3 linked regions of the Alicycliphilus denitrificans K601 genome follow. The protein of the gene in region 2 binds, or shares a complex with, the protein of the main gene of each other region. Links are inferred from orthologs where the notes say so. Each region holds a gene or a part of one and is shown on either strand. Other genes may lie near its edges.

The links. The genes of interacting proteins can lie anywhere in the genome.
Region 1: the proteins of accD (region 2) and accC are in contact, whole or in part, in a solved structure (PDB 8UXZ), measured with the Escherichia coli proteins. The link is inferred for Alicycliphilus denitrificans K601 from one-to-one orthologs.
Region 3: the proteins of accD (region 2) and ALIDE2_RS11515 are in contact, whole or in part, in a solved structure (PDB 8UXZ), measured with the Escherichia coli proteins. The link is inferred for Alicycliphilus denitrificans K601 from one-to-one orthologs.

The regions. Positions count from the first base shown.
Region 1 is NC_015422.1:3,982,583-3,986,525, reverse strand. Bases 976-3,943 are described here. They hold accC (acetyl-CoA carboxylase biotin carboxylase subunit), read right to left. Parts: upstream 3,151-3,943; coding sequence 1,801-3,150; downstream 976-1,800. Other genes in these bases: ALIDE2_RS18980 (TlpA disulfide reductase family protein), read right to left, coding at 3,735-3,943; accB (acetyl-CoA carboxylase biotin carboxyl carrier protein), read right to left, coding at 3,166-3,624; prmA (50S ribosomal protein L11 methyltransferase), read right to left, coding at 976-1,708. In the rest of the region: ALIDE2_RS19000 (zinc-ribbon and DUF3426 domain-containing protein), read right to left, coding at 1-758; more of prmA, read right to left, coding at 812-975. UniProt on the Escherichia coli protein: This protein is a component of the acetyl coenzyme A carboxylase complex; first, biotin carboxylase catalyzes the carboxylation of the carrier protein and then the transcarboxylase transfers the carboxyl group to form malonyl-CoA.
Region 2 is NC_015422.1:1,357,066-1,361,935, forward strand. Bases 1,043-3,963 are described here. They hold accD (acetyl-CoA carboxylase, carboxyltransferase subunit beta), read right to left. Parts: upstream 2,979-3,963; coding sequence 2,106-2,978; downstream 1,043-2,105. Other genes in these bases: ALIDE2_RS06465 (LON peptidase substrate-binding domain-containing protein), read right to left, coding at 1,043-1,387; ALIDE2_RS06470 (YggT family protein), read left to right, coding at 1,481-2,029; trpA (tryptophan synthase subunit alpha), read right to left, coding at 3,007-3,816; trpB (tryptophan synthase subunit beta), read right to left, coding at 3,813-3,963. Outside these bases: ALIDE2_RS06460 (polysaccharide biosynthesis protein), read right to left, coding at 1-715; more of ALIDE2_RS06465, read right to left, coding at 752-1,042; more of trpB, read right to left, coding at 3,964-4,870.
Region 3 is NC_015422.1:2,411,057-2,414,871, forward strand. What follows is about bases 1-2,840. They hold ALIDE2_RS11515 (acetyl-CoA carboxylase carboxyltransferase subunit alpha), read left to right. Parts: upstream 1-851; coding sequence 852-1,829; downstream 1,830-2,840. Other genes in these bases: cysS (cysteine--tRNA ligase), read left to right, coding at 1-107; ALIDE2_RS11510 (DNA-3-methyladenine glycosylase family protein), read left to right, coding at 153-800; tilS (tRNA lysidine(34) synthetase TilS), read left to right, coding at 1,897-2,840. Outside these bases: more of tilS, read left to right, coding at 2,841-2,904; ALIDE2_RS11525 (aspartate kinase), read left to right, coding at 2,941-3,815. UniProt on the Escherichia coli protein: Component of the acetyl coenzyme A carboxylase (ACC) complex. First, biotin carboxylase catalyzes the carboxylation of biotin on its carrier protein (BCCP) and then the CO(2) group is transferred by the carboxyltransferase to acetyl-CoA to form malonyl-CoA.

The DNA of each region.
Region 1 (3,943 bases), 2.6 Mb from region 2 along the record:
TGGACCACGACCTGCAAGCCCAACGCCAGGAGCAGCGCCAGGACCGCCACGGCCAATGCTCCACGCACCGCGGGCCTGCGCCAAAATGCGCTGCGCCGGGCGGCCGTCACGAATCCGGGCTCCGCCACGGGCGATGCCGCCGTCTCTTCCGGCGCATCGCTCTCATGGGCCGCGCCAGGCATGATCGCCGTCCCCTCCACCAGCACCGACTCCTGCTCCAGCGGCTGCAATGGCTCCAGCGGCTCGGATTCAGGCGGTGCGGCGGCCTGCGCTTCTTCATCAGGGGGTGGCTCGGCATCAAGCGTGTCCGGCGCGGGCTCCGCCTCCTGTTGATCATCGCCTTGCTCCGCTGCCTCTACCCCGGCATCGGGCTCCTGCGGCCAGGCGGAGTCGTCCACGGTGGCGCCCGGCAGTTCGTAGCCCTGGATCGCCGCCTCCGGCATGGCCTCGGGCTCTTCGGCCACGGCCTCGCGCCTGAGCAGCGATGACAGCGGAGCCACTTCCTCGCTCCCGCCGCTGGTCGTGACCGGCTTGTCCTGCGGCTGCGGCGCGTCGGCCGCGTGCCGGTCCGGCAGGCCTGGATCATCCAGCGGCATCTCCGGCAGCAGCTGGGCAGGCTCGGGCTGCAGCAGATGCTCGGACGCGTCGAACACCTCCTTGCACTGCCCGCAGCGCACCCATCCGTCGGAAATCCGCAGCTGGTCCGCGACCACCTTGAAGGTCGTTGCGCAGAAAGGGCAGCGGGTGATCTGGCTCATCGGCTGTGGATTGTAGGTGCCCGCCCGCGGCCCACGCGGGGCACGAACGCCGCTCAGCGGCGCGCGGTCATCAGGATCCAGCCGTCCTCGCTATCGGCCACCTGCAGGCTCAGCCACGGCGCATAGGCCTGCGTCAGTTCCTGGGCCTGGCGCTCCAGAATGCCCGCCAGCACCAGATGCCCCCCCTCCGCCACATGGGCACACAGCAGGGGCGCCAGGACCTTGAGCGGCGTGGCCAGAATGTTGGCAAGCACGGTCTGATACTGCCCCTGCGCCTGTTCCGGCAGGCCGGCGTTCAGGTACACACCATTGGCCAGCGCATTCTGGCGCGTGGCCTCCACGGCCGCGGGATCGATGTCCACGGCATCGATGTCCAAGGCGCCGAACTTGGCCGCGCCTATGGCCAGGATGCCCGAGCCGCAGCCGTAGTCGAGCACGCGGCCGAGCGCCTTGGCGCCGTTCTCGACGCCCTGGCGCGCAATCCAGCGCAGGCACATGCGCGTGGTGGGGTGGGTCCCGGTGCCGAACGCCAGCCCCGGGTCGAGGCGGATGCTGCGCCGCGCCGCGGCCGGCAGCTCGTGCCAGGTCGGCACGATCCAGAAGTCCGGCGTGATCTCCACCGGTTCGAACTGCGACTGGGTGAGGCGCACCCAGTCCTGTTCCTGCACAGTGGCAATACCCAGCACGCTGCAGCCTTCGAAGAAGTCCTGCGCCTGCAGCAGCCGCACGGCCTCGTCGGCCGCCTGCCGCGTGGGGAACAGCGCGGTGATGCGGCTGCGCTGCCAGCCTTCACGCGGCGCGGGCATGCCCGGCTCGCCGAACAGCGCCTGCTCGGCATCGGTTTGGGCATCGGCATCCTCGACCGACACGCTCAGCGCCTCGAGCGCATCGAACGCATCGCTCAGGGTCTCCACCCGGCCTTCAGGGCATAGCAGGCTCAGCTCAAACATGGGGGCACCTCGGTGTCGTGCTGTCAATGGAAAAAATGCTGGCATCCGTTACCGGATGCCAGCATCCCGGTGCCTTGCGCTACTCCGGCCCGTCAGCGCTTGCGCTGCGCCAGCCACTCTTCCAGGTAATGGATGTTGGTGCCGCCGGCGACGAAATTGGCGTCCACCAGCAGTTCGCGGTGCAGCGCTATGTTGGTGTTGATGCCCTCTATCACCGTCTCGGAGAGCGCCGTGCGCATGCGCGCCAGCGCCTGCTCGCGCGTGTCGCCATGCACGATGATCTTGCCGATCATGGAGTCGTAGTTCGGCGGCACGTAGTAGTTCGTGTAGGCGTGGGAGTCCACGCGCACGCCCGGGCCGCCCGGCGCATGCCACATGGTGATGCGGCCTGGCGAGGGGATGAACTTGTAGGGGTCCTCGGCATTCACGCGGCATTCGATGGCGTGGCCGTGGATCTGGATCTGGCGCTGGGTGAACGGCAACTTCTCGCCCGCGGCCACCATGATCTGCGTGCGCACGATGTCCACGCCCGTGATCCATTCGGTGACCGGGTGCTCCACCTGCACGCGGGTGTTCATCTCGATGAAGTAGAACTCGCCGTTCTCGTACAGGAACTCGAACGTGCCGGCGCCGCGGTAGCCGATCTTCTTGCAGGCGGCGACACAGCGCTCGCCGATCTTCTCGATGAGCTTGCGCGGGATGCCCGGCGCAGGCGCCTCCTCGATCACCTTCTGGTGGCGCCGCTGCATGGAGCAGTCGCGCTCGCCCAGGTAGACGGCGTTGCGGTACTTGTCGGCCAGGACCTGGATCTCGATGTGGCGCGGGTTCTGGAGGAATTTCTCCATATACACGGCCGGGTTGCCGAAGGCGGCCTGGGCCTCGGCCTTGGTCATCTGCACGGCGTTGACGAGGGCGGCCTCGGTGTGAACCACGCGCATGCCGCGCCCGCCGCCGCCGCCGGCGGCCTTGATGATGACGGGGTAGCCGATGGTCTTGGCGATGCGGCGGATCTGCACCGGGTCGTCGGGCAGCTCGCCGTCGGAGCCCGGCACGCAGGGCACGCCGGCGCGGATCATGGCCTGCTTGGCGGACACCTTGTCGCCCATCATGCGGATGGACTCGGGCGTGGGGCCTATGAACTGGAAGCCGCTCTTTTCCACGCGCTCGGCGAAGTCGGCGTTCTCGGACAGGAAGCCGTAGCCCGGGTGGATGGCCTCGGCGTCGGTGACCTCGGCCGCCGAGATGATGGCCGGCATGTTGAGGTACGACAGGGGCGACGGCGCCGGGCCGATGCACACGGCCTCTTCGGCCAGCTTGACGTACTTGGCGTCGCGGTCGGCCTCGGAATAGACCATCACCGCCTTGATGCCCAGTTCGTGGCAGGCGCGCTGGATCCGCAGGGCTATCTCCCCTCGGTTCGCAACCAGAATTTTCTTAAACATGAGCGCGGGCCCGCTTCATTCGATCACGAACAGCGGTTGGCCGTATTCGACGGCCTGGCCGTTCTCGCCAAGGATGCGCGTGACGGTGCCCGACTTGTCGGCCTCGATTTCGTTCAGGATCTTCATGGCCTCGATGATGCAGATCGTCTCGCCCTCCTTGACCTGGCTGCCCACCTCGACGAAGGGCTTGGCGCCGGGGCTGGACGCGCGGTAGAACGTGCCCACCATGGGCGACTTGACGACATGCCCTGTGGGCGCGGCGGCGGCCGGCGCGGGCAGTTCGGCCACGGGGGCGGCGGCCGCGGGCGCCGCGGCGGCAGGGGCGGCCTGAACGGGAGCGGCGACAAACTGCTGCACGACGGCTCCGCTGCTCTTGACGATGCGGACCTTGCCCTCGGCTTCGGTGATCTCGAGTTCGGAAACATTCGACTCGGAGACCAGATCGATGAGGGTCTTGAGTTTTCGCAAATCCATGGGAGCTCCAACGGCTAGAAACGGAATGGGGGGCGAATTTACCTTAATTTCAGACTATTTCGCCGAAACGAGCCCAAAAAGCCACCATCTCCATTAAGGAGACGCAATCTCTACAGACTCTTGGACCAGTTCTGCAGGTCCTGCGCCGTTAACTGCCCTATTTTACGCTTCGAAATGCTGCCATCTGCGGCAAACATCACCGTAAACGGCAACCCGCCCTTGTCATTGCCCAGGCTGCGCGACAACTCGGTGCCGCCCAGTCCCCCTAATGCGACGGGAAAGTCCAGCGGCACGCGCTGCAGGAATTTCTGCACGTTGG
Region 2 (4,870 bases):
TGAGGCTGGGCAGCGTGCGGATGCGCACGGGCAGCTCGCTCAGGTGCCCGATGATGTCGCGCCGCCGCTCGTGCGAGATGCTGGGCAGCGCCAGCAGCACGTCGGTGATGCCCTCGCGCTCCACCAGTGCCGGCAGGGCGCTGGCGCCATGGACGCGGGCGCCGTTGATGCTGCTGCCGACCTTTCTCGGGTCGTCGTCCACGAAGCCGCGCAGCGTGTACTGGCGTGCGCTCGCCAGGCCCGCGGCCGTTTGCGCGCCCGCGACGCCCGCGCCATAGATCAGCAGGCGGTGGCGCGCATTGCGTGTCTGGCCCGAGAGCCAGAACCAGCCCAGCGCGCGGCTCGTGCCTATGAGCAGCAGCAGGATCAGGGGCTGCAGAATGCCCACGCTGCGCGGCACGCCCTCCCACTTGGCCAGGAGCAGCAGCGCCAGCAGCAGCGCGCCATAGGTGGTAACGGCGCGGCCGGTGGTCAGCAGCGCGGCGATGCCGTTGTAGCGGAAGATGGCGCGGTACAGGCCCATGTGGACGAAGACGGGGAAGGCCATGGCCGGCCCGAGCAGGTAGACCAGCCATTGCAGCCCCTCGGGCCAGTGCAGGGTGTCCAGCCGCAGCGAGAAGGCCAGCCACATCGCCAGCAGCCCCAGGCCCAGGTCCAGTGTGACGACGACCAGCCGCTTGATGGAGCGCGGCCAGGTCAGTGCTTGCATCAGCATGCGTGCGGTATTCCTTTGGTCCGGCGATGTCTCTGTCTACAGGAAGATTCCCATGCGCTCGAGCATGTCGCCCACCAGCTCCAGGCGCACGAGCGGGTTGTCCAGCGTCATCAGGCGCTGCTTGCGGTCTGCGGGCAGGGGCAGCAGCTCGCACCAGCGGTTGGCTACCCAGCCGCAGTCCTGCAGTTGCTCCGGCGTGGGGACGGCGTGCGGTCCGGCCCCCGCCTCGCGCGCGTGCAGCGAGGCCAGCACCTGCGCCAGCACGCGGGCCGTGCGCTGCAGGTCGTCGGGCACCGGTACATGCGGGTCGCCGGGCAGCTGCTCCACGTCCGCCACCCACAGCCCGTGCGGAAGGTGGCTGCGGTGGGTGATGCGAAAGCGCGCGGCGCCTCGGCACTGCAGGGTGATCAGCCCGGGCTGCGGCGCCTGCATTTGCTCGATGGCGGCCAGAGTGCCCATGTCGTGGAATTGTTCCGCGGGCGCGCCGGCGCGGCGCACCTCGTGCCCGGCGGTGAGCGCGACCACGCCGAACGGGGCGCCCGCGTGCCGGCATTTGCGCACCATGTCCAGGTAGCGCACCTCGAACACGCGCAGCGCCAGCACGCCACCGGGAAACAGCACGGTGTCGAGCGGAAACAGCGGCAGTGAAGTCAGTGTCAGCGGCTGGGGCATGGCGGGGCGCGGTGGCGGCACCGCTATCATCCCATGCTGCGCCGTCCCCGGCGCCGTGCCGCGCCCGTGGCGGGCGTCCTTTTGCTGCCTTCCATGCTGTTCCAGATCCTTTCTTTCCTTCTCGAAGTCGCCAGCGGCCTGCTGACCGGCGCCTGCCTGCTGCGCCTGTACATGCAGTGGCAGCGTGTCTCGTTCGCCAACCCCGTGGGGCGGCTGGTGTTCGCGCTCAGCGACTGGCTGGTGCTGCCGCTGCGCAAGCTGGTGCCGGCCGCGGGACGCTGGGATCTGTCGAGCCTGGTGGCGGCGTTCCTGCTGCAGCTGGTGCAATACCTGCTGCTGTGGCTGCTGCTGGGCGCCGGCGTGGGGCTGGCCTGGCTGCCGTGGGTGGCCGTCTTCAGCCTGGCGCACGTGGCCGTGTCGGGCCTGATGGGGCTGCTGATCGTCTATGCCGTGCTCTCGTGGGTGCAGACGCGCTCAGCTCTAGGCGACGTGATCGCGCGCCTGTGCGAGCCGCTCCTGCGCCCCGTGCGGCGCGTGCTGCCGCTGGTGGGCGGCATCGACCTGTCGCCGCTGGTGCTGCTGGTGTTGCTGCAGGTTCTGTCCATCGTGCTGGGCCATCTGCAGGCCAGCGTGATGATGTGATGGATTTATACGGAAAACGCCTCCAGCGCCCTTCTATAGGGCGCTGGCAGCTATCGTTTGAATAGCTTTTCCGCCGTCAGGCCACCGCGTCCGCCGGCAGGCGCTGCAGCATGGACAGGCATTGCGCCACCGTCTGGCGCAGCTCGCGCCGGTCGCAGATGAAGTCCACGGCGCCCTTGGTTTGCAGGAACTCGGCGCGCTGGAAGCCCTCGGGCAGGGTCACGCGCACGGTGGATTCGATCACGCGCGGGCCGGCGAAGCCGATCAGGGCCTTGGGCTCGGCGATCACGATGTCGCCCACGAAGGCGAAGCCGGCCGAGACGCCGCCCATGGTCGGGTCGGTGAGCACGCTGATGTAGGGCAGGCCCTTCTTGGCCAGGCGCGTGAGCGCGGCGTTGGTCTTGGCCATCTGCATCAGGGACAGCAGGCCTTCCTGCATGCGCGCGCCGCCGGTGGCGGTGAAGCAGATGAAGGGCACCTTTTGCTCGATGGCGGTCTCCACGCCGCGCACGAAGCGCTCGCCTACCACGGAGCCCATGGAGCCGCCCATGAAGTCGAACTCGAAGCAGGCGGCCACCACGTTGATGCTCTTGACGGCGCCGCCCATGACGATGAGCGCGTCGGTCTCGCCGGTGTTTTCCAGCGCCTCCTTCAGGCGCTCGGGGTACTTGCGGCTGTCCTTGAACTTGAGGGCGTCCACGGGCAGAACCTCCTGGCCGATCTCGTAGCGGCCCTCGCCGTCCAGGAAGGCGTTGAGCCGCGCGCGCGCGCCGATGCGGTGGTGGTGGCCGCATTGCGGGCAGACGTTCTGGTTGTGCTCCAGGTCGGTCTTGTAGAGCACGTTGTCGCAGCTGGGACACTTGACCCACAGGCCCTCGGGCATCTGGCGGCGCTCGGTGGGGTTGGTCTGCTGGATTTTGGCGGGCAGGAGTTTTTCGAGCCAGGACATAGGGTTTCCTCTTGCTTGAGGGCGGTGATTATGCGTCGAGCGCCTTGCGGATGCCGCGCAGGAAGTCCACGGTGATGCCGACCACCTTCTCGTGCGGCTGGTCCTCGATGAGCTGGATGATGCGGCTGCCGATGACCACGGCGTCGGCCACGCGGCCGATGGCCTGGGCCGTGGCCGCGTCGCGGATGCCGAAGCCCACGCCGACGGGGATCTTCACGTGCTCGCGGATGCGCGGCAGCATGGACTCGACGGCGGCGGTGTCGAGCGCGCCCGAGCCCGTCACGCCCTTGAGCGAGACGTAGTACACGTAGCCGCTGGCCACGCGCGCCACCTGCTGCATGCGCTCGGGCGTGGAGGTGGGGGCGAGCAGGAAGATCAGATCGATGCCGTGTGCGCGCAGGTCGGCGGCGAACTGCTCGCATTCCTCGGGCGGGTAGTCCACGACGAGCACGCCGTCCACGCCGGCCGCGCCGGCATCGCGGGCGAACGCGCCCTTGCCGTGGCGCTGGTCGTAGCGCTCCACCGGGTTGGCGTAGCCCATGAGCACCACGGGCGTGGTCTGGTTGCGCTGGCGGAAACTGCGCACCATCTCCAGCACCTGCGGCATGCCGATGCCCAGGGACAGGGCCTTCTCGCCCGCCTTCTGGATCACCGGGCCGTCGGCCATGGGGTCGGAGAAGGGCACGCCGAGCTCGATCACGTCGGCGCCGGCCTCCACCATGCCGTGCATGAGCGCGGGCGTGATGTCGGCGAACGGGAAGCCCGCCGTCACGTAGGGGATGAGCGCCTTGCGACCCTTTTCCTGCAGGGCGGCGAAGGTGTCAGCGATGCGGCTCATGCGGCGGGCCCTCCCTTGACGGTGTGGCCGCGCATGCTGGGGCGGTCGTAGAAGTCCGCGCCCGACAGGTCGGCCACGGTGCCGATGTCCTTGTCGCCGCGGCCGGAGAGGTTCACGAGGATGGATTGCTGGGGCGTCATGGTCTTGGCGAGCTTCATCGCATGGGCCACGGCGTGGCTGGATTCGAGCGCCGGGATGATGCCTTCGGTGCGGCACAGGTAGTGGAAGGCGTCGAGCGCCTCCTTGTCGGTGATGCCCACGTATTCGGCGCGGCCGATCTCCTGCAGCCAGGCATGCTCGGGGCCCACGCCGGGGTAGTCCAGGCCGGCGCTGATGCTGTGCGTCTCGGTGATCTGGCCGTTCTCGTCCTGCAGGATGTAGGTGCGGTTGCCGTGCAGCACGCCGCTGCTGCCGCGCTGCAGGCTGGCGGAGTGCTTGCCGCTGTCCAGGCCCTCGCCCGCGGCCTCCACGCCGATCAGGCGCGTGTTCTCGAACGGGATGTAGGGGTGGAAGATGCCCATGGCGTTGCTGCCGCCGCCCACGCAGGCGACCACGGCGTCGGGCTGCTCTGCGGCTATTTTCTGCTCGGCCAGCATGGCGGGCATCTGTTCGAGGCATTCCTTGCCGATCACGCTCTGGAAGTCGCGCACCATCACCGGGTAGGGGTGCGGGCCGGCCACGGTGCCGATGATGTAGAAGGTGTCGTCCACGTTGGCCACCCAGTCGCGCATGGCCTCGTTGAGCGCGTCCTTGAGCGTGCGGCTGCCGGATTCGACGGGCACCACGGTGGCGCCCAGCAGCTTCATGCGGTAGACGTTGGGGCTCTGGCGCTTGACGTCCTCGGCGCCCATGTAGACCACGCACTGCAGGCCGTAGCGCGCGCAGATCGTGGCCGTGGCCACGCCATGCTGGCCCGCGCCGGTCTCGGCGATGATGCGCGGCTTGCCCATGCGGCGCGCGAGCATGGCCTGGCCGATCACGTTGTTGATCTTGTGCGCGCCGGTGTGGTTGAGGTCCTCGCGCTTGAGGTAGATCTGCGCGCCGCCCATCTCGC
Region 3 (3,815 bases), 1.1 Mb from region 2 along the record:
CCGCGAAGAACTTCGCCGAGGCCGACCGCATCCGCGCCGACCTGCTGGCCCAGGGTATCGTGCTCAAGGACTCCGCCGCGGGCACGACCTGGGAGGCGGCGCAGTAAATGTATTCAGACTCAAATATGCCTCTGATGCAGGCGGGGTAAGCTGTGGCAGCTATAAAAAAAACAGCAGAAGCAACCCCTCCCGACTATTGGGCCGAGGCCTGCAAGCACCTGACCAAGCGGGATCGCGTGATGCGCCGCCTGATCCCCCAGGTGGGCGACGTGGCGCCGTACCCGCGCGGGGACGCGTTCAGCACGCTGGCGCGCTCCATCGTGGGCCAGCAGGTGTCCGTGGCATCGGCGCAGCGCGTGTGGGACCAGTTCGCCGCGCTGCCGCGCAGCATGACGCCGCGCAGCGTGCTCAAGCTCAAGGTGGACGACATGCGCGCGGCCGGCCTTTCGGCGCGCAAGGTGGAATACCTGGTCGACCTGGCGCTGCACTTCGACAGCGGCCAGCTGCACGTGAAGCAGTGGGGCCAGATGGACGATGCGGCCATCGTCGCCGAGCTGGTGGCCATCCGCGGCATCAGCCGCTGGACGGCCGACATGTTCCTGATCTTCCACCTGGCGCGGCCCAACGTGCTGCCGCTGGACGACACCACCCTGATCCAGGGCATCAGCCGGCATTATTTTTCGGGCGACCCCGTGAGCCGCAGCGACGCGCGCGAGGTCGCCGAGGCCTGGAAGCCCTGGTGCAGCGTGGCGAGTTGGTATATTTGGCGGTCGCTCGCCCCCCTGCCGGTTGACTATTGATAACACGGGAGCAGGGCGGCCGGTTTCGGGCACGCCCCGAGGAGAAACAAGTTGGCAAAAAAGACCTTTCTGGACTTCGAGCAGCCCATTGCCGAGCTGGAATCCAAGATCGAAGAACTGCGGTATGTCCAAAACGAGAGCGCGGTCGATATCTCCGAGGAGATCGATCAGCTCAGCAAGAAAAGCCACCAGCTCACCAAGGACATCTACAGCGACCTGACCCCCTGGCAGATCACGAAGATCGCGCGCCACCCCGAGCGCCCCTACACCATGGACTACGTGAGGGAGATCTTCACGGACTTCGTGGAGCTGCACGGCGACCGCCACTTCGCTGACGACCAGTCCATCGTCGGGGGCCTCGCGCGCTTCAACGGCCACGCCTGCATGGTGCTGGGCCACCAGAAGGGGCGCGACACCAAGGAGCGCGCCGCGCGCAACTTCGGCATGAGCAAGCCCGAGGGCTACCGCAAGGCCCTGCGCCTCATGAAGACGGCCGAGAAGTTCAGGCTGCCCGTGTTCACCTTCGTGGACACGCCCGGCGCCTTCCCCGGCATCGACGCCGAGGAGCGCGGCCAGTCCGAGGCCATCGGCCGCAACATCTACGAGATGGCGCAGCTCGAGGTGCCCATCGTTACCACCGTGATCGGCGAGGGCGGCTCCGGCGGCGCGCTGGCCATCAGCGTGGCCGACCAAGTCATCATGCTGCAGTACTCGATCTACTCCGTCATCAGTCCCGAGGGCTGCGCCTCCATCCTCTGGAAGACCAGCGACAAGGCGCAGGACGCGGCCGACGCCATGGGCATCACGGCGCACCGCCTCAAAGCCCTGGGCCTGGTGGACAAGATCGTCAACGAACCCGTGGGCGGCGCGCACCGCGACCACAAGCAGATGGCCGCCTTCCTCAAGCGCGCGCTGGGCGACGCCTATCGCCAGCTGTCGGACTTGAAGCCCAAGGAACTGCTGGAGCGCCGCTACGAGCGCCTGCAAAGCTACGGCCGCTTCACCGACACCAAGGCCGACAGTCGCTGAACCTCCCCCGGTCTTGACGACGACGGCCCCTCGGGGTCGTCGCGCCTTGTGTGCGACCATCGCGCCCATGACCCAGTCCTTCGACGCCGCCATGCATGCCTTCGCGCCCCGGCTGCCCCTGGCCGTGGGTCTGAGCGGCGGCGCGGACTCGACGGCGCTCCTGCTCGCTTGCGCCGGGCGCTGGCCCGGGCAGGTGCACGCCTTCCACGTGCACCACGGCCTGCAGGCCGCGGCGGACGGGTTCGAGCAGCATTGCGTGGCACTGTGCGCGCGCCTGCAGGTGCCGCTGTCCGTGCGTCGCGTGGATGCGCGCCACGCCAGTGGCCAGAGCCCCGAAGATGCGGCGCGCCAGGCGCGCTACAAGGCTTTCGAGGCCCTGGCGCTCGACAATCAAGCGCGGGCAGCTATCGGAACAATAGCGCTGGCGCAGCATGCCGACGACCAGGTCGAGACCCTGCTGCTGGCCCTGTCGCGCGGCGCCGGCGTGGCCGGCCTGGCCGCCATGCCCGCGCAGTGGGAGCGCGGCGGTCTGCACTGGAGCCGGCCGCTGTTGCGCGTGGCCGGCGCCGACGTGCGCGCCTGGCTGCAGCAGCAGGGCGAGCACTGGGTGGAAGACCCCACCAATGCCGACGAGCGCTACACGCGCAACCGTATCCGCCGCCGGCTGCTGCCCGCGCTGCAGCAGGCCTTCCCGCATTTCCGCGATACCTTTGCGCGCAGCTGCGCGCACGCGGCGCAGGCCAGCGAACTGTTGCAGGAACTGGCCCGGGCAGACCTGGCCGCCGTCGGCCAGCCGCCGCGCATCGCGGCGCTGCGGCTCCTGAGCCGCGCGCGCCAGGCCAACGTGCTGCGCCACTGGCTGCGCAGCGCGCACGGCACCACGCCGGCGAGCGCGCAGCTCGATGCTCTGCTCGACCAGATCGCCGCCTGCGCCACGCGCGGACACCGCATCCACCTCAAGGTGGGCAGCGGCCACGTGGTGCGCGAAGCAGGCGCGCTCGGTTGGTACAATCGACCGGTTTTGGACCTTATTTCCGCACGGGACGGCGGCGCACCAAAACAACCTTCGCAATAGCGCCGCCCATCAGCGTTCCGTCATCGCAGATATTCCATGGCACTGTTCGTTCATAAATACGGCGGCACCTCGATGGGCTCGACCGAGCGCATCCGCAACGTCGCCAAGCGCGTAGCCAAGTGGGCACGGGCCGGCCACCAGGTCGTGGTGGTGCCCAGCGCCATGAGTGGCGAAACCAACCGCCTGCTGGCCCTGGCCAAAGACCTCGCCCCCGCGCGCGCGAGCGCGGCCTTCCACCGCGAGCAGGATATGCTGGCCGCCACCGGCGAGCAGGCATCGTCGGCCCTGCTGGCCATCGCGCTGCAGGCCGAAGGCATGGAGGCGGTGAGCTACGCCGGCTGGCAGGTGCCGATCCGCACCGACAGCAGCTACACCAAGGCGCGCATCGAATCCATAGACGACAAGCGCGTGCGCGCCGACCTGGACGCGGGCAGGGTGGTCATCATCACGGGCTTCCAGGGCATCGACGACGAGGGCAACATCACCACGCTGGGCCGCGGCGGCTCCGACACCTCGGCCGTGGCCGTGGCCGCAGCCATGAAGGCCGACGAATGCCTGATCTACACCGACGTGGACGGCGTCTACACCACCGACCCGCGCGTCGTGTCGCAGGCCAGGCGCCTCAAGAGCGTGAGCTTCGAGGAGATGCTGGAAATGGCCAGCCTGGGCAGCAAGGTGCTGCAGATCCGCTCGGTGGAGTTTGCCGGCAAGTACAAGGTGCCCATGCGCGTGCTCTCCAGCTTCACGCCCTGGGACATCGACATCAACGAAGAGGCCAAATCCGGCACCCTGATCACCTTTGAGGAAGACGAACAAATGGAACAAGCCGTCGTTTCCGGCATCGCTTTCAACCGCGACGAAACCAAGATCTCCGTGCTCGGCGTGCCCGACAAGCCCGGCATCGCCTACCA